4 regions of the Caldalkalibacillus uzonensis genome follow, and region 2 is predicted to be linked to each of the others. Evidence: riboswitches for the same ligand, from Rfam matches in the RefSeq annotation. Region 2 holds a riboswitch; each other region holds the start of a gene.
The links. A riboswitch is a leader RNA that binds a small molecule or an ion and turns the genes downstream of it on or off. The one in region 2 is predicted to bind thiamine pyrophosphate.

Region 1 (5,681 bases), on a different contig from region 2:
ATCGCTAATTTCATAGCCCGGGCCATCTTAACCGGATCTTTGGCTTTGGCAACAGGGGTATTCATCAGTACCGCAGCAGCGCCCAATTCCATGGCTTGGGCCACGTCTGCAGCAGAACCTAGACCGGCATCGACAATGATGGGCACATTGGCCTCTTCAATGATGAGACCCAAGTTATAAGGATTTAAAATACCTAATCCTGTCCCAATCGGCGCCCCTCCCGGCATCACTGCAGCTGCACCTGCTTCTTCCAGCCGCTTGCACAGCACCGGATCATCTGAAGTGTACGGTAAAACAACAAATCCTTCCTTCACCAGCTGTTCTGTTGCTTTGAGCGTCTGTACCGGATCGGGCAGGAGTGTTTTTTCGTTGACACTGATCTCCACTTTGATCCAATCTGATAGTCCCGAGGCCCGGGCCAGACGGGCAATTCTGATTGCTTCATCGGCTGTTTTGGCGCCGCTGGTATTAGGCAGATAGGTAAATGACATCCCTTCCAAATGTTGCAGAATGGCATCTTCATCAGGATACTCTAAATTTACCCGGCGAATGGCAAAGGTCAACACCTCTGCCCCCGACGCCTTAATCGCTTCATTCTGGATGTACGGATTGGGAAAGCGGCCGGTGCCAAGGAAAAAACGGGAACGCAAAGTTTTTCCGGCAATGACCAGCGGATCATTTTTCAACATGGGCTCGATCGATACTTTGTCTGGCATGGTCTAACCTCCTCCTACAAAATGAACCAGCTCAACTTTGGCTCCAGGCTTCAATTTGTATTGGCCCCACTCGGAGCGATGCACAATGTGACCATCTACTTCGGCTACCACATGGCTTTTGTTTAATTGATAGTGTTCTATCAATTCCTCGAGGGACTCACATGCCACATTTGTTTCTTTACCGTTCACAATGAGCGTTTTCACCGTTCTCACTTCCTTTTAACTCGTGCATGGACATGTATACTTGCACTATTAGCCTCATTGCTTACTTCCTGACCTGTTTAATCTTGCTGGCAAAGGCACGGGCTGCCCCTTGCACATCCTCCGCTCCGACAATGGCACTAACAATGCAAATGCGCTCCGCCCCTGCTTCCAGTACCTGATCCACATTATGCAGCTTGATGCCCCCAATGGCCACAAAAGGAATACGGATATGCGCCACGACTTCCCGCACATACTCCAGGCCAACCGGGTCAACGACATCCTCTTTGGTAATGGTTGGGAAGACAGGGCCAACACCTATATAATCAGCCCCTCCTTCCTCCGCCCGCTTGGCTTCCTCCAACTTGTGAGTGGAGATCCCGATGATTTTATCTGGGCCCAGGATTTTTCGCGCTTCTTCCAATGGCAAATCATCTTGGCCCAAATGAACGCCATCTGCATCAACGGCCAAGGCAATGTCTACATGATCGTTGACAATGAAGGGTACATCGTACCGTACACATAAGTCTTTGAGATGCTTGGCCATATCCAGCAGTTCTCTTTTGGTTTTCTTTTTTTCCCGCAGCTGTACGATGTCAGCTCCACCATTAATTGCCTCTTCAATGACCTCAAGATAGTTCCGCTCCGGGTAAAATTGTTCTCCTGTAATGACATAGAGTGAAAAGTCTTTCATGGTATATACCTCCTAAAAATAGAAAAACCACTTTCTGCGCAAGAAAGTGGAATCAGGCTCAGTCTAACACCAGATTCGACTTCCCTACGCTGGCATGATCCAGATCAGGTCATAAGGGTCTCTCTCAGCCCAAATGGGCACCCCTAGCCGAATTTGATACTCATATTCCCTTTTTTCCTTTAGTATAACCATAACCTTTATGAGGACTGATGTCAATCAGTCATTGACGAAACAGACCTTCTATCGTTAAATTAAGAAGGATAAGGAGGAATCGGCATGTTAAAACAAGACATAAAAAGGGTGACGAGCCCTGTCAACGCACACGCCTTGCTCCCTCGCAAGCGTGAGATTGACCCGTGGGAGTCGTTGTTTCGCCGGTTGGAACAAGGGACCAACAGCCTGACCAGTGTGGAATTTACCGTGACCAATCTGTGCAACCTCCGTTGTGAACATTGTGCCGTGGGCGATGTGTTAACAATGAAAGAGGCTGAGGCACGCATTCCTGTGGATGTATTGCTCAAACGCCTGGATGAAGTGGAAACACTGGATACCCTCAGCATTACTGGCGGGGAACCTATGTATAATAAAGAAATGATTGTTGACTACATTGTACCCTTGCTTCGGTACGCCAAGGAAAGGGGAGCGCAAACCCAGATCAACTCCAACTTAACCCTGGACTTGGAACGCTATGAGGCTATCTTACCTTATTTAGATGTACTGCATATTTCTTACAACTACCGCCATGCGAAAGACTTTTACCAGATTGCCTATGTCCATCACACACACCAGGTTTCTTTGGCCCAAGCGGAAAAAACCTTTCAGCGGTTAGTGGATAACACCAAAACACTGGCAAAGAAAGGAGTGTTTGTCTCAGCAGAATCGTTGTTAACCCCCTTTACTCGGGATAAAATCGGACAAATTCATCATCTGATCAAAGAGATGGGCTGCCAGCGCCACGAAGTACATCCTTTGTACCCCAGCGACTTTGCCCGGGACATGAAGGTGCTTAACTTGGATGAATTAAGAGAGACCTATCACAGGCTGTTGGATGAACGTGATCCGGACCTGTGGATCTTGTTTGGCACCCTGCCCTTCTATGCTTGCAGTCGAAACGAAGCGGATCTGGCCTTGATTAAACGCATTTACAGCACACCCAATACAACGGTACGCAATGACCCCGATGGACACAACCGCTTAAACTGTAATATTTTTACCGGGGAAGTGACCGTGACAGACTTTGGGGATGTCGGTCCACTTGGTCATGTGGAAGAGGACTCCTTTGCTTCCTGTTTTGCACGCTGGCAAGAGCATCCAGCCTTCCAGCCGATCAAATGCTGCTGTCCCCAAGCCCAGTGCAACGGTCCTAATCTTTTGGTTGCCCACACCTATTACCAAAGGGTTGACTTCCGCCACCGGCGCGGCATAAACCTGGCAGACTCTATTTGAGTAATGACTGAAAAACACTTGGCACTTCTGGTTTCTGTGCATGCTATAATATACATAGAAATTAAAGAAGTGAAAATATATAGTAACTGGAGTTGAATGATGAAACGCTTGGTAGACTACCTGGTTTTAACTGTTGGTTCTGTTATTGTCGCCGCAGGACTGGAATTGATTTTGGCACCCAATGAGCTGGTGGATGGGGGGATTACAGCCATTGCCATCATGGTGAATCACATTGGTGATATCCCCATCTGGCTCACATTTATCATGCTTAATATTCCGACACTGATCGTGGCTGCCAGATATATGGGTCAACGCTTTGTCTACCGGACCCTGTACGCCAACCTGATTACCGGTATTGGCTTATACTGGATGGCTCCGCTTCCCGCCATTACCTCCTCTGAAGTCCTCATTGTGCTGTATGGCGGCCTGCTGCTTGGCGTTGGCATCGGTTTGGTGGTTAAAGCGGGCGGTGCCATTGACGGCACTGAGATGATCGCCATCTGGCTGAACAAGCGTTACCATATCCCCATCAGCACCTTCTTGTTAGGCATTAATGCTATCATTTTATCGGCGGCTGCCTTTGTATTTACCATTGAAAAGGCGATGTTCTCAATTGCTGTGTTCTACATTGTCTCCAAAATGATTGACTTTGTGCTGGATGGCCTGAATCAGGGCAAGTCAGTGATGATTATCTCCGAGAAACCGGATGAAGTGGCCCAAGCCATTATGGACGAATTTGAAATTGGAGTCACCTACTTGTACGGTGAGGGGGGATACACTGGTGATCAACGGAAAATTGTATACTGCATCACCAACCGCTTTTTGTATCCCAAACTGAAAGAGCTGGTCTTAGCTATTGATGCCAGTGCGGTGATAGAGGCCTCCTACGTGGCTGAAACCACAGGCGTTAAACAGCCGGTTCCTTTTTCTTTTGACCGCTGGAATCGTGAGGACACGAAGTAAATGTTAAAGGGCTTGCTCCATCATTGTGTGGAGCAAGCCCTTTAATTTTATCTGGCTTCTAAACGGCGGATACGCTCATCTAAGTCAGGGTGGGAAGCAAACAGCTTGGACAAGCTTTGCTTATTGTTAATTTTAAGGGTTTGCAACGCTTGCTGGCTGTCATCCACCCGGTTCACATACGCCTTTAATGAAGAGAGAGCATGAATCATTTTGTCCTTTCCTGCCAGATCAGCCCCACCACGGTCAGCATGGAATTCACGGTAACGGGAGTAAGCCATCACCACGATGCTGCCTAAGATGGAGAATAAAAGCTGGAAAACAATGATGGCAATAAAATGGACAACGGGTTGCAAGTCTTCTCTGACAAAGCGAGATGCAGCAAAGGCAATAACCCGTGCCAGGAAGACCACAAAGGTGTTGATGACCCCTTGCAAGAGTGTCATAGTGACCATATCGCCATTGGCGATGTGAGCCACTTCATGGGCCAGTACTCCTTCTACTGCATCGTCATCCATCGTGTCTAAGAGTCCCGTAGAAACGGCAACAAGTGACCGTTTTTTGGTCGGACCTGTGGCAAAAGCATTCACCTCAGGAGATTGATAGATACCTACTTCCGGCATGTGAGTTAAGCCTGCTGCTCTGGACAGGCGGTGCACTTTCTCTACGATCATACGCTCCCGGGGAGAAAGAGGCCCGTCTGGATCCAACACGTGCACGCCCATCATTTTCTTGGCCATCCAGCGGGACATGGCCAATGACATAAACGCACCTGTAAAACCAACAATAGCACTAAAAATAAGCAAAGACAGAAGATTAATGCCATCGCCAGTTAGATACCATTCAAAGCCTGTTAAGGTCGTAATAAGAGATAGAACAATACCGATCGTAAGCAAAATCATAATGTTGGTCAAGATGAAGAAGAAAATCCGTCGAGCCATTCTCATCCTCCTATCCCGTATAAAATTTCCTACTGATTTTCCTACTTCATTATACCCTGTTTATGAACAGGCGAAATCCTGATCAAACTGAAGTTCACAGATTTGTCACTTTTCTTACTTCAGGGGAAAGCCCCGCTTTTCCAAAAATGATTTCATATGGGTGCGGGAGGGGGTAGAGAGCGTTTTGACCATCATATCCGACCAAGTATCTTGGCGTTTGCCTTTTGTCCTTTGAATATAGTATTGTTTTACCTCTTGATCATACTGTTTCAAGTCTTCAGCGACTGTATGGATATCCGGATAGCCATTCTCAAAATAGACGCAAGATTGGGGAAGCCGGGGCTTTTGCTCCGGATCTTGTGCTGGATATCCTAAACACATGCCAAAAACAGGATACACTTTTTCCGGCAACTGTAATAACTGAGCAACTTTATCTGGATTGTTGCGGATGCCTCCAATGTACACAACACCCAGCCCATGCGCCTCGGCCGCAACCGCTGCATTTTGAGCTGCCAGTGCCGCATCCACTGTGGCCACAATAAATTTCTCTGTTGTTTCTAGCGTTTCCGTCACATCCACACCCTTAGACTTGGTCACATAATTTAACCGGTACAGATCAGCACAAAACACCAGAAAATGAGCACATGTTTCCACATAAGTTTGATTGCCAGCATACTCTGCCAGCTTGCGCTTCAAATCCTGGTCGGTTACGCCAATGATAGA
Region 2 (5,681 bases):
GGACCAAGCTGCAAATTCTGGCTCCTGTGGTTCGCGGGCGTAAGGGTGAGCACGCCAAATTGTTGGAGCAGATTGCCAAACAGGGTTTTGTGCGGGTCAGGGTTAATGGTGAGGTGCGTGATCTGGCTGAGGAGATCAAGCTGGAGAAAAATAAGAAGCATACCATTGAAGTGGTGGTAGACCGCATCATTGTCAAAGAAGGGATCGCCTCCCGCTTGGCCGACTCCATTGAAACAGCCCTGGACATTGCCGAGGGTAAAGTGCTGATCGATGTGATCGGTGAGGAAGAATTGCTGTTCAGCTCCAACCTGGCTTGTCCGGAGTGCGGTTTCAGCATGGAGGAATTGGCTCCCCGCCTGTTTTCATTTAACAGTCCGTATGGGGCTTGCCCCCACTGTGACGGACTGGGCAGCCGTTTGGAAGTGGACCCGGATCTGGTCATCCCTGACCCGAGCCTGTCCATTAACGAGGGTGCCATTGCTCCTTGGGAAGGGTCAAGCTCGCCCTATTACGAACAATTGCTGGCTTCTGTGTGTGACCATTTTGGCATAGACCGTGACGTTCCCTTTAAAGATCTGCCACAGAATCAACAAGAACTTCTGTTGTATGGCAGTAATGGGGAGCGCTTCTATTTCCGCTATGAAAATGAGTTTGGCCAGGTCCGTGAGCAGCACGTCCCCTTTGAAGGGGTGGTCCATCAGGTGGAGCGGCGCTATAAGGAAACAGGTTCGGACTATATTCGTGAACAGCTTGAAGCGTACATGAGCAACAAGGCTTGTCCAAACTGTAAAGGGGCCAGGCTGCGCCCCGAAGCATTGGCCGTCACCGTGGGCGGCAAAAATATTGATTATGTGACCCGCCTGTCCGTGGCCGAAGCGAAGCAGTTTTTCGCTTCTCTAACCTTGACGGAGAAGGAGCAACATATCGCTCAGCTCATCTTGCGCGAGATAGAGGAGCGTCTTGGCTTCCTGGTGGATGTCGGCCTGGACTATCTGACCCTGAACCGTTCGGCCGGCACCTTAAGCGGGGGCGAAGCCCAGCGCATTCGTCTGGCCACCCAGATCGGCTCTAAATTAATGGGGGTTCTCTATGTGCTTGATGAACCTTCCATCGGCTTGCACCAGCGGGACAATGACCGCTTAATCCGCACGCTGGAACAGATGCGTGATTTGGGTAACACCTTGCTGGTGGTGGAGCATGATGAGGATACCATGCTGGCCGCCGACCATTTGATCGATATCGGGCCGGGAGCCGGTGCCCACGGCGGACGGGTGGTGGCCCAAGGGACACCGGAAGAGGTGATGAACAATCCCAACTCCTTGACCGGCCAGTATTTAAGCGGCAAAAAATTTATCCCCCTTCCGGCAGAACGGCGCCAGCCCAACGGCAAATGGCTGGAGATTCATGGGGCCAGGGAAAACAATCTTAAAAATGTTAACGTCAAGGTGCCTCTGGGGGTGCTCAGTTGTGTAACCGGCGTCTCTGGCTCTGGCAAAAGCACACTGGTCAACGAAATACTGCTTAAAGCCTTGATGCGGGAATATTACCGCTCCAAAGTAAAGCCTGGTGAGCATCAGGGGATTAAAGGCACAGAACATCTGGACAAAGTGGTCAATATTGACCAGTCGCCGATCGGGCGCACGCCCCGTTCCAATCCAGCCACCTATACAGGCGTGTTTGATGATATCCGAGAGGTGTTTGCCCAAACCAATGAAGCGAAAATGAGGGGATACAAAAAAGGACGCTTCAGCTTTAACGTCAAGGGAGGGCGCTGTGAAGCGTGCCGGGGAGACGGGATCATTAAGATTGAGATGCACTTTTTGCCCGATGTGTATGTGCCTTGTGAGGTGTGCAAGGGCAAGCGTTACAACCGGGAAACACTGGAGGTCACTTACAAAGGTAAAACCATTGCTGATGTGCTAGATATGACAGTGGAGGAAGCGCTGGAGTTTTTCCAAAACATTCCACGTATCAAGCGCAAGCTGCAAACCTTGCAGGATGTCGGCCTGGGTTATATGCGCCTGGGCCAGCCAGCCACCACATTGTCCGGGGGAGAGGCGCAGCGGGTGAAGCTGGCTTCCGAATTGCACCGCCGCAGCACGGGGCGTACCTTGTACATCTTGGATGAGCCCACTACCGGGTTGCACATCGAAGATATCCGCCGCTTACTTGAGGTATTGCAGCGCCTGGTAGACAATGGAGATACGGTACTGGTAATTGAGCATCATCTGGATGTCATTAAGGTGGCCGATTATATCATTGACCTGGGACCTGAAGGAGGCGACCGGGGGGGAGAGATTGTGGCCACCGGCACGCCGGAAGAGATTAGCCGTGTCCAACGCTCTTATACGGGTCGCTATCTAGGGCCCATTCTGGAGCGGGACCGGCAGCGGATGAACAAAAAAGAGACAGTGAAAACATGATAATAAAATCGGGTACGACCGTTTATCCGTGTGACACTGATTGGTGGTCACACGGATTTTATTAATAGGGTTGAATTACCAAACTTTTTGCGATATACTCATTTGTGTAAAATTAATAATATTGTTACTAGGGGTGCCTGTGAGCCGGGCTGAGAAAGGAACGCGATGAAGTTCCTTAACCCTTTGGACCTGATCTGGGTAATGCCAGCGTGGGGAAGTAAGCAGCGGATGCAGCACGTTTCAGTGTGCTGAGAGGTTGTGGCAGCGCGACCGAATGAACACAAGCCGGGTCCATATTCAGGACCTGGCTTTTTAGCTTGCTGCAAAGTGTTTTAAACGATGACCAGCATATACTGATGTGCTGCCCGTCAGCTTGAATGACCCGGATCATGTCCTCCTTCACCACAATTAAAAAGGAGGCTTTTATTATGGTAAAAGATGTTCAACCACGTATTTCGATTCCATCATTTCCGGGCAGTCGTAAAGTGTATGTACAAGGCTCCAGACCAGACATTAAGGTTCCTATGCGAGAAATTGAACAAACACCGACAATCAAGCCAGAGGGGGAAGAAAAAAATCCTTCTGTCAGAGTGTATGATACAAGCGGGCCCTATACGGATCCAGAACAGCAAGTGGATCTCAGTAAAGGGCTCCCTCCACTACGGAGAAATTGGATTTTGGAGAGAGGGGATGTTGAAGAATATGAAGGCAGGAAAGTAAAGCCCGAAGATAATGGCTATCGTTCGGTTGATCATAAGCAGGCCAGTGATCAGCTTCAAGGTTTGGCCAGAAAGCCGCTGCGGGCAAAGAAGGGCAAAATCGTGACACAACGCTATTATGCCCGGCAGGGAATCATTACGCCAGAAATGGAGTTTGTGGCCTTGCGTGAAGGGGTTTCTCCAGAATTTGTCCGGGATGAAGTTGCCCGGGGCCGGGCGATTATTCCAGTCAACATTAATCATCCTGAAAGTGAACCTATGATCATTGGACGTCATTTTCATGTTAAAGTGAATGCCAATATTGGCAACTCGGCCGTCAGCTCATCTATTGCCGAAGAGGTCGAAAAAATGACTTGGGCTATTCGTTGGGGAGCAGATACGATCATGGATTTGTCTTCCGGCCAAGACATTCACACGACCCGGGAGTGGATTATCCGCAATTCGCCTGTTCCTGTTGGTACGGTACCGATCTATCAAGCCCTTGAGAAAGTAAACGGCAAACCCGAAGCATTAACATGGGAGATATACCGGGACACGCTGATTGAACAGGCTGAACAAGGAGTAGATTATTTTACGATTCATGCCGGCGTACTGTTAAGATATATTCCACTGACTGCAGGCAGGGTGACAGGCATCGTTTCCCGGGGAGGTTCCATTATGGCAGCATGGTGTTTAGCCCATCATGAAGAAAATTTCTTGTATACCCATTTTGCAGAGATCTGTCAGATCCTGAATCAGTATGATATTGCCGTTTCTTTAGGTGATGGACTGCGGCCAGGATCTATTGCCGACGCCAACGATGAAGCCCAGTTCGCAGAATTGGAAACACTGGGTGAGTTAACAAAAATGGCTTGGGAATATGATGTTCAGGTTATGGTAGAAGGTCCGGGACATGTGCCCCTGCATTTGCTTAAAGAAAATGTGGATAAACAAATGGACATATGCCAAGAAGCGCCATTCTATACATTAGGTCCTCTGACAACGGACATTGCTCCCGGCTACGATCATATCACATCTGCTATTGGTGCAGCAGTTATCGGATGGCACGGAACTGCAATGCTGTGTTATGTCACTCCTAAGGAGCACCTTGGTTTGCCTAACAAGGATGATGTACGTGAAGGTGTCATCGCTTATAAAATTGCCGCTCATGCAGCTGACTTGGCCAAAGGCCATCCCAATGCCCAAAAAAGAGATGACGCACTGTCAAAGGCACGTTTTGAATTTCGGTGGAAGGATCAGTTTAACTTGTCACTTGATCCGGAACGGGCCAGGGCCTATCATGACGAAACCCTCCCCGCTGAAGGGGCAAAGACAGCTCACTTTTGTTCCATGTGCGGACCCAAGTTTTGCAGTATGAAAATCACTCATGATCTGCGCGAGTATTCCCGGACAAAAGGTTTGGAGATAGATGAGGCGGTCCGAAAGGGATTAAAAGAAAAGGCGGAAGAATTTAGGGATAGGGGAAGTCAGCTCTATAAATAACCATATTGTATGCAGTGAAGGGCTCGGTCAAGGGCCCTTCACAGTTTTATCTTTACGAATAATATATTGGGCGCTGCAGTGAGGGCATGTCACCTTCACTTTGCCTAAAGGAGATTTAAAGGAATATAAGCAAACCTGGCAATCCATCCGGCGTACCAGCACCACCTTCACCAACAACAGATAAAGGACGTAGATGCATCCCCCGAACAGAATAAGAGAGGGAAGCAGTGCCAACAGCTCCATAAAAGTCCCCGCTTTCCCAAGAGTAGATATCTTTACCAGCACATAGCTTGCGTCGGCAGCTTAGTGCTTGTTCCATATCTATGACAAAAAGGGACAAAATATCCTCAGCAAGGGATTAAAGTATCCTGTTTTCACTGCTGGGCTTGGTAATTGGGCAAAATTAGCACTTCCACCCGTCTGTTTTGCTGGCGTCCTGCCGCGGAGTCATTTGTGGCCACTGGTCTGTACTCGCTATACCCGCGTACACTGAAGTACTCAGGGGATAAGTTGTCATTCTCCAAGATGATTTTCAGAAAATTAATCGCCCGCATGGCACTCAAGTCCCAGTTGGAGCGGAAGTTGCTGTTGTGAATGGGCACATTATCGGTGTGACCGGAAATCTCGATATGGCGGGGAGGATCGGAGATCAATAGATTGGAGATTTCCCTGGCCAACTTGACTGCCTCCGGTTTGACAACCGCACTGCCTGAATCAAACAGAGCATGGTCAAGAATGGTGATAATCAACCCTGCCTCGGTCAACTCTGTTTTTAGGCTTAACTGAAGGTTGTTTTGCTTGATATACGTATTAATCCGTTCCTGCAGCTTGCGCAGGTCTTCCATCTCTTGTTGAAGCGGAGTTAACTTTGCCGGCTCTACTGTCTCCTCTGTTTCCTCCTCGTCAACATCGTCCGGCACAGGAGGGGGGCCTACAGTCATGGCCGTTGGTTGGCCACCATGAAAAGCAATAGCAAAGGACTGAATAATCCGCTCAAATTTTTGGGCATCCAGCGTGCTGGAAGCAAATAAGATGATAAACAGAGCTAACAGCAAGG
Region 3 (5,681 bases), on a different contig from region 2:
AGAAGAAAAAAAATACTGCGCTCAATAACGCAAAGACAACACCAAGAAACATTTCTCCCACTTCTTTCTCAAAAATCATTAGATTGATTCACATTATTATTAATGTAACTAACTATCCAATCCCGTTCACATAACAGTTCTTCAATACAGGTATTTTCTGAACAGAAAACATTGAATAGTTGACCATTTATCATCACCTCCACACATGTAATATAGTCTGAAAATGCATAAATATGAATCGACAGTTCATCAGTCAGTTTAATAGTTCTATTCACTCTAATTCCCCTTCCGTTCAGAATCATGATTAGGACTTAGTTTTATATTTATGTTAAGAAAATTCAATGTTTATTTCTTACAAATACAGGCAATGAATTATTATTATTAGAAATTAAATCAAGGACATTTGCTTTTTAGAAATTGAGGGTCTAACTGATTGGCAAGGAAAAGACCTCTGTGGGATAGAATTTTAACGCTCAACTTTAACTGCCTTAAAAAAACCGGTCCTGTATGGCCAACAGCCCCGGCGCTCCTCCTGTATGCCAAAAGAGCACTTTCTCATTGGGGCTGATTTTTCCTGTTTCAATATAATCGATCAGGGCTGCCATCGCTTTGCCGGTGTAGACATGATCCAGAATAATCGCTTCCAGGCGGGCCAGATTTATAATGGCTGCCTGGGCTTCTGCCGTCAGCTTGCCATAACCGGGACCGATATAGGCATCATCAAGCAGTAACTCCTTCTCTTCCCAGGCCGGTTCACATTCATAAATGCAGCGCTTGATTCTGTCGGCGATATCGGGTGCGGGCAGCCAGGGGCTGATTCCCAAGATGCGGGTTGAGTCATACCGTCCGGCCCGTTCATTAGCCAAAAACAGACCGGCAAACGTCCCCCCGCTTCCGGCAGTTACCACAATCAAGTCAAAATCATGTTCCCCCAACTCTTGATAGGCATCTACATAACCTAAGGCACCCAAGCCGTTGGAACCGCCGATAGGAATTAAATAGGGCCTGTGTCCCTCTTGGACAAGGGACTGATAAGCCTCTTCCAGCGCAGCCTCCATCTCTTCCGCCGTACGGGCTCCGCTGAAACGAATATCTGCCCCGAGGAGATGGTTGAAAAACAAATTGGCCCGTCGCTGGCCGGGATCACGTCCAGCCAGCACCAGCACCGGTTTTAAGCCCACCTGCACGGCGACAGCAGCTGTCGCTTTGGCGTGGTTAGACTGCGGTCCCCCTGTGGTGAGCACGGTGTCGGCCTCTTGAGCTAAGGCATCAGCCATAATATACCCCAGCTTGCGGATTTTATTTCCTCCCGTCACGATGGATCCGGTCAGATCATCCCGCTTGATCCAGATTTCCACCCCCAAATCTTCACTCAAACGCTCCAGTGGGTGCAAGGGTGTTGGAGTGAGGCTTAACGCCAAAGGCTTGATCATTTCAAGGAGACCTCCTGTTTACGTGTTGGTCAGGTACTTGTTGGCTTACAGATAATAAGTTATTACCTGTTGTGCATGACCTCTTTGTCATGATACAGTGCTTGGTCGGCCTGATGCAATAACTGTTCAATTCGTAAATGGTCCATTTCAATCTTTCTCAATTATAACATTAGGCCTATTGTTTCAATAGAACATCAACACCTGCTGTTCTGACATGGACCACACTTCACATATGGGTGCGTTGCTGCTCGCTGTTCATGGTAAACTAGGATTAAGCAGCAAAAGGGGAAGGAACATGATCACAATGCCTGAACACGAGACACCCAAACGTACCGTTGATATGGACCCCCAAAAATTAAAGCGGCTGGCCAACAAACTGTCCCTCCACTTTTGGGGAAAGCCGTGCCAGATTCCTGTTGCCTGGAACGGGCGCCTGAGGAGAACCATGGGCCGCTTCTTGTTTACTGAACAAAGTGGGAAACGGACACCCCTCAAAATTGAGCTGAGCAAATACGCCGCCCAATGGATTGACAGGGACATTTTCGTCGCTGTTTTGTTGCATGAGTTATGCCATTATCATTTATTTATTCAAGGCCAGCCCTATCAAGACCATCATCCTGTCTTTGAACAGGAATTAAAACGCGTAGGGGCCATCTCCACTCAGCGCGTGCAACTTCCTCAGAAAGCCTATAAACTGTATTGCCAAGGCTGTGAACGTTACCTGGGAATACGCCGGCGCTTAAACACCTCCCGTTACCGCAGCCAGTGCTGCCAAAAAGCAATTGTAAAGAAAGAAACCTGGCTGGGTGAGTTCCGCTATGACGGACACATCTTGAAAAACAGCAAAGTTCGCCTTCCGGAGTGATATTTTGAACGGTCATCTCCAATACTATAAGATACGCATGCCTTGGAACGCCATAAAGGAGATGATCCATGTTGACCCTGCTAATCATCTTAGTGATTGTGATCGGTATAATCGGCCTGGCCGCCCTCTATGTGGCGGGACAGCATGTATACTTGCGCCGGCAATTTCAAAAAAAGGAACAGGCAGACGGGCGCTTGTTCCAGCGCGTCAGACACAATCTCAATGAACGCCTTTCGGTCAAGGAAGCTGAACAACGCTTTAAACTGGAACTCCACACTGAGGTGTTGCAGTTTATTAAAGCAAACACTGATTTTCCCCTCACCCAAAATGACCGCTTGCGCATTCTGAATAACGGAGAAGAGTTGTTTCCCGCTTTGTTTGAGGAAATAGCAAAGGCGAAACATCATGTGCACATCCTGTTCTACACGGTGCAGAACGATCATATCTCTAATAAACTGTTTGAGAAACTGGAACAAAAAGTACAGGAAGGGGTTCAGGTCCGTCTCTTGGTTGACGGCGTGGGCAGCCATTCACTGATTGGCGGGAAAAGGTTTAAGGAGTTACAAAAGCGGGGTATTCAGTGCAGCGTCTTTACCCCTCCCCGGCTGCGCTTTTTGCCGTACATGAACTTCCGCAATCACCGCAAAATTGTGGTGATTGATGGCAACGTTGCCTTTACGGGGGGTTTGAATGTAGGGGATGAATATGTACATCGTGACCCCAATACAGGCTTCTGGCGAGATGTGCACCTGTTGATTGAAGGGGAAAGTGTATTACTTATGCAGCGTATTTTTGCTACAGACTGGTACTATACCACAGGGGAATTGCTGGAGGAAAACGAGCAGTTTTTCCCCACGTTTACCACAGAAGAAACCCAGCAGCATGATCAAGGAACCATCTTGGCCCAGGTGGTGCCCAGCGGTCCGGATATGACCCGCTCCATGGCCAAGGACAGTTATCTTAAAGTGATTTGTGCGGCCAAAGAGCGGGTCTGGCTGGGCACCCCCTACTTCGTCCCCGATCAGGAAATGATCGAGGCCTTGAAACAGGCCAGAAAAAGAGGGATCGAAGTTAAGCTGATCGTACCCAAACGGACAGACAATCCTCTGGCCCACTATGCTTCCTTCCATTTTCACAAACAATTGTTGCCCGCTGGCGTGGAAATCTATTTGTACGAGAAAGGTTTTTACCATGCCAAGATTGCCTTAGTGGACAATTATATCGCCAATATCGGCAGTGTTAATTTGGACCGGCGCAGTTTTTATTACAGCTTTGAAGCCGGGTTGTTTATTTATGACCGTCATATTTGCCAACGGATGGAAACCATTTTTAAGCAGGATTTAAAGGACTGTAAGCCCCTTCTTCCTGAGCAGTTATACCGTCAGCCGTTATGGGCTAAGGCGGCGACACAGTTGTCACTCATCATGGCGCCCTGGCTGTGAGCGTCAGGGTAAAGTGGATATCACTTACGCCATTGCCATTAAGAGACAAATAATAAGCCCAATGCAGTTCCCCTTGCTGTTCTGAGATAGTGGCCAGCGGTTTAAACCGATAGGCGGTGGTATGGGTCTCCATGTGTAACGGTCCATACGGCGTATGGTAGATGCCTCGTGTGGTGGTGCCCGGCCGGTACACATGGTTCATGCTGGCCGCGCCATGACGGATCACCGTCAACCGGTCTTCCTCCAGCTTCAACGTCGTATTAATGGGGCCTTCTTCACTATGCTCTATATATTTGAGATAATAGACCTTTCCTTTGCGATACAACATTCCCGGCACTGTTTCAACCTGCTCATCCACCGGTTGACCGTGTTCAAAAGTTTGGACATGAATATTTAACATCACTGATTGTTTTTCACGCATCTCATCACCTAACTTTGAAAAGTTGGGGACGCATTTTGATCAATAAAATCATAATCACTAAACTAATGATCATTTCTGGTAATAAATAGGACAGATTGTACAAGGCAGAATAGGTGGCCACAGGCATTCCTTCAGGGGCATAAGCCCCAAACCATACCACACCAGAGATAAAATGACTGAGAAAACGCAATCCTGAAGCCAGCACAATGCCAATTGCAGCCAACCCCATCATTTTCCCGGAAGCGCGGGTCTTATGAAGGGCAAACAGACCTGCTGTTCCCAACAGGGCGTAAGCCAAAGGATAATCCAGCACCAACTGCACGGGATGCACCACATAACCACCCTGCACTACCTTTATGATACCCACAATGAGTCCAGCGATCAAACCTGCCGTCAATCCCCGGCGCAAAGCCAGTACAAAGATCGGTACCATAACCAGTGAAATTGAGCCTCCGTAGGCCCATAACGCTCCAAATTTAATAAAACTGAATACATAGGCTACAGCAGCCATAACAGCTGTTTCCACCATAATAAGCAGACGTTCTCGTTCCATCATTCTCCCCTCCATTTTAAGTGTAACTACATAAAAAACCACTCCAAAGGAGGAGTGGTCGAGACAGAAATGTATCCATACCAGATTGCCAACAGCTGACCCCATGTATGGACAACCTGAAAGGCCATTTCTGTTCCACTTTCCTCCGCTAGCATGACCCAGATCAGGTTCAAAGGGTTGGGGCAACTGCCCCTCTCAGCCCGCCTGCGGGCACCCCTAGTGGAACAGGTCAATATATGGGATTTGGCTCTATTATAGCATAGCATCAATCACTTGACACAACCCTGACGTTGAGGGACCAGTTAACCTTTTGAACTTAAATTTTGCCCAGCACAGCAGTTTTATTTGACCCAGCCCAGCAGCATCTCTCGTACCAGCTTGGAAGCGACAATCTGTGTTTTTTCTGTCGGATCATACACAGGTGCCACCTCCACCAGATCCGCACCCACGATATCAACATCAGCTTTAGCTAGCAAATGGATCGCTTCCAAGAGTTCAGTGGAACTGATTCCTCCTGCTTCAGCTGTGCCCGTTCCCGGGGCAAAAGCAGGATCCAACACATCAATGTCAATGGTCACGTAAACTTTTTTTCCGGCCATTGAGGGCAGTGCTTCTTTTAATGGTTTGACCACTTCAAAGGGGTAAAAATGCATGCCGGATTCCCGCCCATACTGAAATTCTTCCCGTGTTCCGGAACGGATACCGAACGAATAGACCCTCTCCGGCCCCAACAGCTGGCATGCTTTTCTGATGGGCGTGGCATGAGAGAGCGGCTCACCCTCATACTCTTCCCGCAAATCGGCATGGGCATCGATATGGATGAGATAAACATCCTTAAACCGGCACTGGACTTCCTGAATGATGGGCCAGGTAACCAGATGCTCTCCGCCCAGGCCCAGGGGAAATTTGCCATCCTGCAGCACCTTGCGCACAAAGTCAGCAATCATGTCTAAACTGCGGGCCGGAT
Region 4 (5,681 bases), on a different contig from region 2:
GTTTGGCGAACACAATATTTCCAACCTGCTGCCCGCCGCCTTCATCGCCTACCGGTCGGGCATTAACCTGGAGACATTGCAACAAACCATGATGTCCATTTCTATTTCGGACATGCGCTTTCAAACGATGGCTGGGCCTAACGGCAGCATCCTGATCAATGATGCTTATAACGCCAGCCCCACGTCTATGAAAGTGGCCATTGACACTTTTGAGCATATTTATCCCGGCCGGAAAAAAGTCGTTGTGCTCGGAGACATTTTTGAGCTGGGAGAACAATCTGACAAGCTGCATACAGAAGTTGGCCAATATATTAAAGACAAACGGCTTACTGTGATTACGGTAGGTGATAAATCGTCACTCATCTCCAAAGCAGCGGGCGGAACCCATGTGTCTACCCATGAGGAAGCCATTGAGGTTCTCAAACCTTATCTGACACCGGAGCATGTCATCCTGCTTAAAGCATCCCGGGGCATGAAACTTGAAAAAATCATCGAGTCACTGACCCCATAGCACCAAGAAAGCCGACTCCCCTCCCTATGTTCTGCCGTTTTGAACAGGGACAGGAATCGGCTTTTTTGTTATGTTTTCAGCGTGACGGTGAACACTAGGCCGTGCCGCAAGCACTGAGCAAAGCCGCAATCAGTTCGGGCTAATCCAAGCTTTGGGCGATCACCCGGATCTTCTTTTTTTCCCTAAAGCGCTCAATCCCCAGTTGGATCAATGTTTCAATCAACTCCGGGTAGGAGAGGCCTGCCTCCTTGAACAGCAGCGGATACATGCTGTACTCGGTGAATCCTGGCAGTGTGTTAATTTCGTTCAGATATAACTGATCTTCTTTCTCATTCCAAAAGAAGTCAACCCGGGCCAGACCGGTGCAATCTAAAGCCAGGAATGCTTCTTTGGCCAACTGGGCCATTTCGCTGGCCACCCGCTCAGGGATCCGGGCGGGAATAAACAGTTCAGCTCCGCCATCCTTATACTTGGATTCATAATCGTAAAACTCTGCCGAGCTGACAATCTCACCCACTACCGATGTTTGCAAATTGCCAGCATGATTGCCCAATACGCCAATCTCCACTTCCCGGCCATCAATAAACGCTTCGACAACCACTTTTTGATCAAATGCGGCTGCCTCAGCCAGAGCTTTCACCAGCTGCTTCTCGTTTTTGGCCTTATTGATGCCAACACTGGAACCCAGATTCGCCGGTTTAACAAAGACGGGGTATCCCAGCTGAGCTTCAATTTCTGTACAGACTGACTCCAATCTGTTGTCAATCTCTTGACGGGTATAGGCTAAATATTCTCCTTGCGGCAGATTGTGCAAAGCAAACATTCTTTTCATCATCACTTTATCCATACCCAAACTGGAACCCAGGACACCTGACCCTACATAAGGGACGTCGATCATCTCCAACAAGCCCTGCAAAGTACCGTCTTCCCCATACGGACCGTGAACGACCGGGAATACTATATCCACAGTTTCCTTCAGCTTTAACAGGTCCGGATGGCGGTTGGTGGCCAATCTGAGCTCGGCAACGGTGGAAGGCGGCTGTTGCAAACTCCCCCCTTCCACCCATAAGCCATCCAATTGGATATAGAGGGGAACCACTCTCCATTTATCATAATCAATAGCATGCAAAATAGAGAAAGCGGTGCGCAATGAAACTTCATGTTCACTTGACTTTCCTCCGTAAATCAAACCCAGTACCTGTTTGTCACTCATGTAGAATAACTCTCCTTTAGGCGGATTTATCTTATGTATATGCCTATGATTATATCATGTTTACTCTAAGGAGAGCATTCGTTTCTTACTGGTTATTTTCGTCGACCAGATTGACATAGATCTCCTCAACAGATGGGACCGCCTCTATCAAGCCACCCTCCAGCAACCAGTCAGCCGTCTCTTGCCAAGTCTCTTCTATTTGACTGCCGAAGGCTTCATCCCCCATTTCCATCTCTTGCTGAACATGGTCCGCATGCTTATTCATCAGTCGGCCACATCTTTCTGTAATAGGACATCTCCCAAAACAGATACTCGAAACGGGTCGTGTTTAAGAAGATTTCTTCCAGACGCTCCAGCTCCCTCTCTGGTTTGCCCTCTGCTTGCTCATCCAATAAATCGATGGTCCATTGAGCCAGTTCCCCAAACTCCTCACTGGCGTACATCTTGATCCAATCTCCGTAAAATTCATGCTCGCTGGCGCCAGGAATCCGATTGAGAGCCGGCCTATTTCATGGTAGCTCCACATGCAAGGCAACAGGCTGGCCACCAGTTCAGCCAGTGTCCCGTTTTGAGCCACATGAAGCATATAGTGGGTATAAGCCAGCGTCGTTGGGGCAGGCTGCGCCTGTTCCAGCTCTTGTTCGGAGATGCCGAACTTCTTGGCATACTGGCGATGTAAGTCCATTTCCACATTTAAGGTGGCATCCAGTAAACGGGCAAAGCGGCCCATGGTTGCCACATCATGAGCTTTGACCCAGGGCAAACAACTTGGCATAGTCAATCAGATAAAGATAATCTTGAATCATATAAAAACGGACTCCTTTCATGAGAGAAATAAAAAACCACTCCCAGGTAGGAGTGGTCAGTCAACATTCAAACAATAACACCGGCTTTTAGTAGAGCGGTTACAGGAACCATCAGCCATCGGGAAGGAACATCAAACAGCAAAGGACTGTTTTGGGCCATGTCTCCTCCCAGACAATATGTACGCCGGGCAACGCGATGCTGACGTGACTCCACTTCCCTACGCTAGTATTATCTAGGTCAGGTTCAAGGGTTGAGGCGGAAACCTCTCTCAGCCATTCAGCACCCCTAGTGGAGTAAAAACTATACTGTTATTAAGCTGTGGGTTTTTCGGTCATAACACATTTTGACCAGGGACTGTTCCCGTTGATTGTGGTACGATATGCCATTAATTTCAATGGTGACATCCGGATATAAGTACTCAGCTGACACCTGCCCATCCTCTTGATTCACCCGAACGTAAGTTTTGACATTGGCCGGGGCCCCCAGTCTTTTCACTTTAATCCGGTGTCCGGCTTCCAGTCTTCCCCCTCGAGCCACCCCGGTTCCGTCGATAATCAATATATCATGGGCGGCAAACAATGTAGAGTTGTAAACGCCCAACCCTTGGACACATATATTGCCGCTGGCCCGGACAGCAGAGTTATGGATATAGCGCGCACTGACGTGGTAAGCGCCCTGGCCCTGTCCGGCGATGTCCTCCATCAAAGCTTTTCCAGTACGGTATAAGTGCTCTATTTCATCCTTAGATTGTATTTTAAGCGGTCCCAGACCTGTCAGCTTTTCAATCAGAGAAGCAGCCCAGTGGGTGAGTTCCTGACTCGGATCGTTCCAATGCTTACATTCCTGCTCAAAGCGTTTAAGATAGGTTTCTAAATGCTTCAGCTTGGATTCAATTAACAACTTGACTACCCTGCCCAAACCGTTAGTTGTCTCAACCTGGTGCTTCACATCCAGGTGGGCACTTATTTGCTGCAGGCCTTTCCGGATGGTGTCCACTTGATCCACAATGGTTTTCATCCGCTCCAAAATGAGCTGCGCTTGGGATGCCTGTCCACCCGCTGTCACTTCGCTGCCAATGATGTTTTTTCTCACAGCGACATGTTGCCCAGCCACAATTTTTCCGTGGGTAACCGAGCCTTTAACCTCCACATTGCCAGTCGCCTCTATCATTAAACCCTCCAGCACATCCCCATGCACTGTTACGTCACCGTTAAACCGAATACTACCCTCTTCCAAAGTCAAATCTCCCTTAATCTCAAAAAGAGGATTTATTCTCACTTGCCCTTTGTTCAATTCCACTCTCCCATCCATCGTAGCCACAACAAAGCGGCCGTCCTCACTCAGCTTCACGCCCTGTCCCAGCCGGATGGGGATCTCTTTCCCATCGATGGCCGGGATCTCTTGTCCGAACACATTGATCCCGTTCGTTCCTTTTGATGGCGGCACAATTTCTATTACTTTATCTCCGATTTGAACACTTTCCACCTCATGCACGCCAAACCAATTAATACTCTCCTTTTCCTGCACTTCCACCCCTTCATTTGGGAGCGTCGTATAAAGTTTTTTAAATTGGGTTGGTTGACCGTCCTGCCTTTGCTTTCCTGTGGCTATGATGTAAGGCTCTGACCAGTAGGTTTCCTGTCTCAGCCAGTCATCGATACGCTGGGAACTGACGCCATACACAACTCCTTTCTGCTTCAGCCAGGTCACAAGCTCCTCCGTGGTGAAAGGCAACTGCTGACGGCGCTGCTCCTTAAAGCGGATCTCGCACCCATTGTGTCCAGAGCTGACCACCGGAATTAGCTCATAAGCCACGTCTTCAATTAACTGCAAGCTGGCCTCGAGGCCATTCTTGGAAATGTTCAGGTACACCCAATCGTCTAACTGTTGTGGATCATAAGGCAGCGTGACAACATCATCAGCAGTTAAAACACATCTTGCTTGTATCTTTGCTCCGTTTACCCGTAAGGCGACGTGGCTGGGCGGAAACAGGGTGACAGGTTGTTCGAAAAGACAGGGATCAATCCACAGGCAGTTCTCCTTCCAATGCACACTCTCTGTATTTTTATGATCAGTGTGAGCAAGCATCTCATACTCCCCCCCTCTGGTCAGAATAAACGGGCAGCCAGTCTTTGTTGAAGACATTACTTCAAGCTGTTAATTGACAGGTATGAAGTTTTGGCAAGCAAAAGTCATCCTTTAGGTTATTGTACCTACGCCTATTTTACCATGTTCACTTCCTTTTGCCCACTCTTCCAAACGATATAATCTATCAGCAGCCTGATAGCCACACCAATCGCTTCTTCTTTGGGTTCGAGCTGGGCATGGTGTAAACCAAAGGGACTGTCAACCCCCAGCCAAAACATAAACCCGGGGACCTCTTGCAAAAAGTAGCCGAAGTCCTCACCTGTCATCGCCTCTTTACATTCGATTAAACGCACTTGTTCCAGGGTGCGGGCCCAGCTCATAAATTGACGTGTGAGTGAAGGATCATTGTACACCTGGCAATAGTTGGCCCCGTAATCGAGAGCCGTTGTACATTCAAACCCGGCTTCGATGCCTTTAAGCAGCGCTTCGATGCGTCCTTTCACCTTAGCCATTGAGTCCATGGAAAGGGTGCGAATCGTTCCTTCCACCCGTGCTGTCTCAGCAATAATGTTTTGTTTGTCTCCGCCTGTAATTTTGCCAATGGTAATAACCGCTGAATCAAGGGGATCAATATTGCGGGAGACGACCGACTGCAACTGGGTCACAAAATGACTGGCCGCCACCACCATATCATTGGCCAGATGGGGATAAGCAGCATGGCCTCCCCGTCCGGTAAAATCAATAAACAATTCTGACGTATTGGCAAACAGGATCCCTTCTTTGGTGGCAATGGTGCCCACCGGATATTCAGGGGCGATATGCAAGGCGATCATCAGGTCCGGTTTCCAGGCCTGAAACGCCTGACTCTCCAGCATGGGCCGGGCTCCCCCCGGTCCCTCTTCAGCGGGCTGGAAGATCACCAACACATCATCATCAATGGGTTGATGGGCAAAATGGGTCACCAAACCGAGGGCAATGGCCATGTGCAGATCATGACCGCAAGCGTGCATATAGCCCGGGTGTTGCGACTGAAACGGATATGTGGTCTGTTCCTTAATCGGC

Region 1: another riboswitch for thiamine pyrophosphate. It lies ahead of thiE (thiamine phosphate synthase); the one in region 2 lies ahead of thiC (phosphomethylpyrimidine synthase ThiC).
Region 3: another riboswitch for thiamine pyrophosphate. It lies ahead of thiT (energy-coupled thiamine transporter ThiT); the one in region 2 lies ahead of thiC (phosphomethylpyrimidine synthase ThiC).
Region 4: another riboswitch for thiamine pyrophosphate. It lies ahead of tenA (thiaminase II); the one in region 2 lies ahead of thiC (phosphomethylpyrimidine synthase ThiC).

Annotation. Positions count from the first base shown of each region.
Region 1 is NZ_JAUSUQ010000013.1:40,651-46,331, forward strand. It holds gene J2S00_RS15460 (thiazole synthase) at 1-716, opposite strand, end outside; gene thiS (sulfur carrier protein ThiS) at 720-920, opposite strand; gene thiE (thiamine phosphate synthase) at 982-1,611, opposite strand; TPP riboswitch at 1,676-1,766, opposite strand; gene yfkAB (radical SAM/CxCxxxxC motif protein YfkAB) at 1,888-3,057, shown strand; gene J2S00_RS15480 (YitT family protein) at 3,157-4,020, shown strand; gene htpX (protease HtpX) at 4,068-4,958, opposite strand; gene nfsA (oxygen-insensitive NADPH nitroreductase) at 5,073-5,681, opposite strand, start outside.
Region 2 is NZ_JAUSUQ010000021.1:13,894-19,574, reverse strand. It holds gene uvrA (excinuclease ABC subunit UvrA) at 1-2,423, shown strand, start outside; TPP riboswitch at 2,543-2,656, shown strand; gene thiC (phosphomethylpyrimidine synthase ThiC) at 2,852-4,624, shown strand; gene J2S00_RS18170 (hypothetical protein) at 4,652-4,867, opposite strand; gene motB (flagellar motor protein MotB) at 4,999-5,681, opposite strand, start outside.
Region 3 is NZ_JAUSUQ010000007.1:101,261-106,941, reverse strand. It holds gene J2S00_RS10540 (1-aminocyclopropane-1-carboxylate deaminase/D-cysteine desulfhydrase) at 489-1,433, opposite strand; gene J2S00_RS10535 (SprT-like domain-containing protein) at 1,729-2,298, shown strand; gene cls (cardiolipin synthase) at 2,370-3,740, shown strand; gene J2S00_RS10525 (YwiB family protein) at 3,721-4,161, opposite strand; gene thiT (energy-coupled thiamine transporter ThiT) at 4,166-4,714, opposite strand; TPP riboswitch at 4,838-4,942, opposite strand; gene speB (agmatinase) at 5,056-5,681, opposite strand, start outside.
Region 4 is NZ_JAUSUQ010000005.1:197,873-203,553, reverse strand. It holds gene J2S00_RS08705 (UDP-N-acetylmuramoyl-tripeptide--D-alanyl-D-alanine ligase) at 1-511, shown strand, start outside; gene J2S00_RS08700 (D-alanine--D-alanine ligase family protein) at 651-1,724, opposite strand; gene J2S00_RS08695 (hypothetical protein) at 1,810-1,989, opposite strand; partial or broken gene tenA (thiaminase II) at 1,982-2,539, opposite strand; TPP riboswitch at 2,729-2,828, opposite strand; gene J2S00_RS08685 (flagellar assembly protein A) at 2,832-4,619, opposite strand; gene J2S00_RS08680 (N-acetyldiaminopimelate deacetylase) at 4,751-5,681, opposite strand, start outside.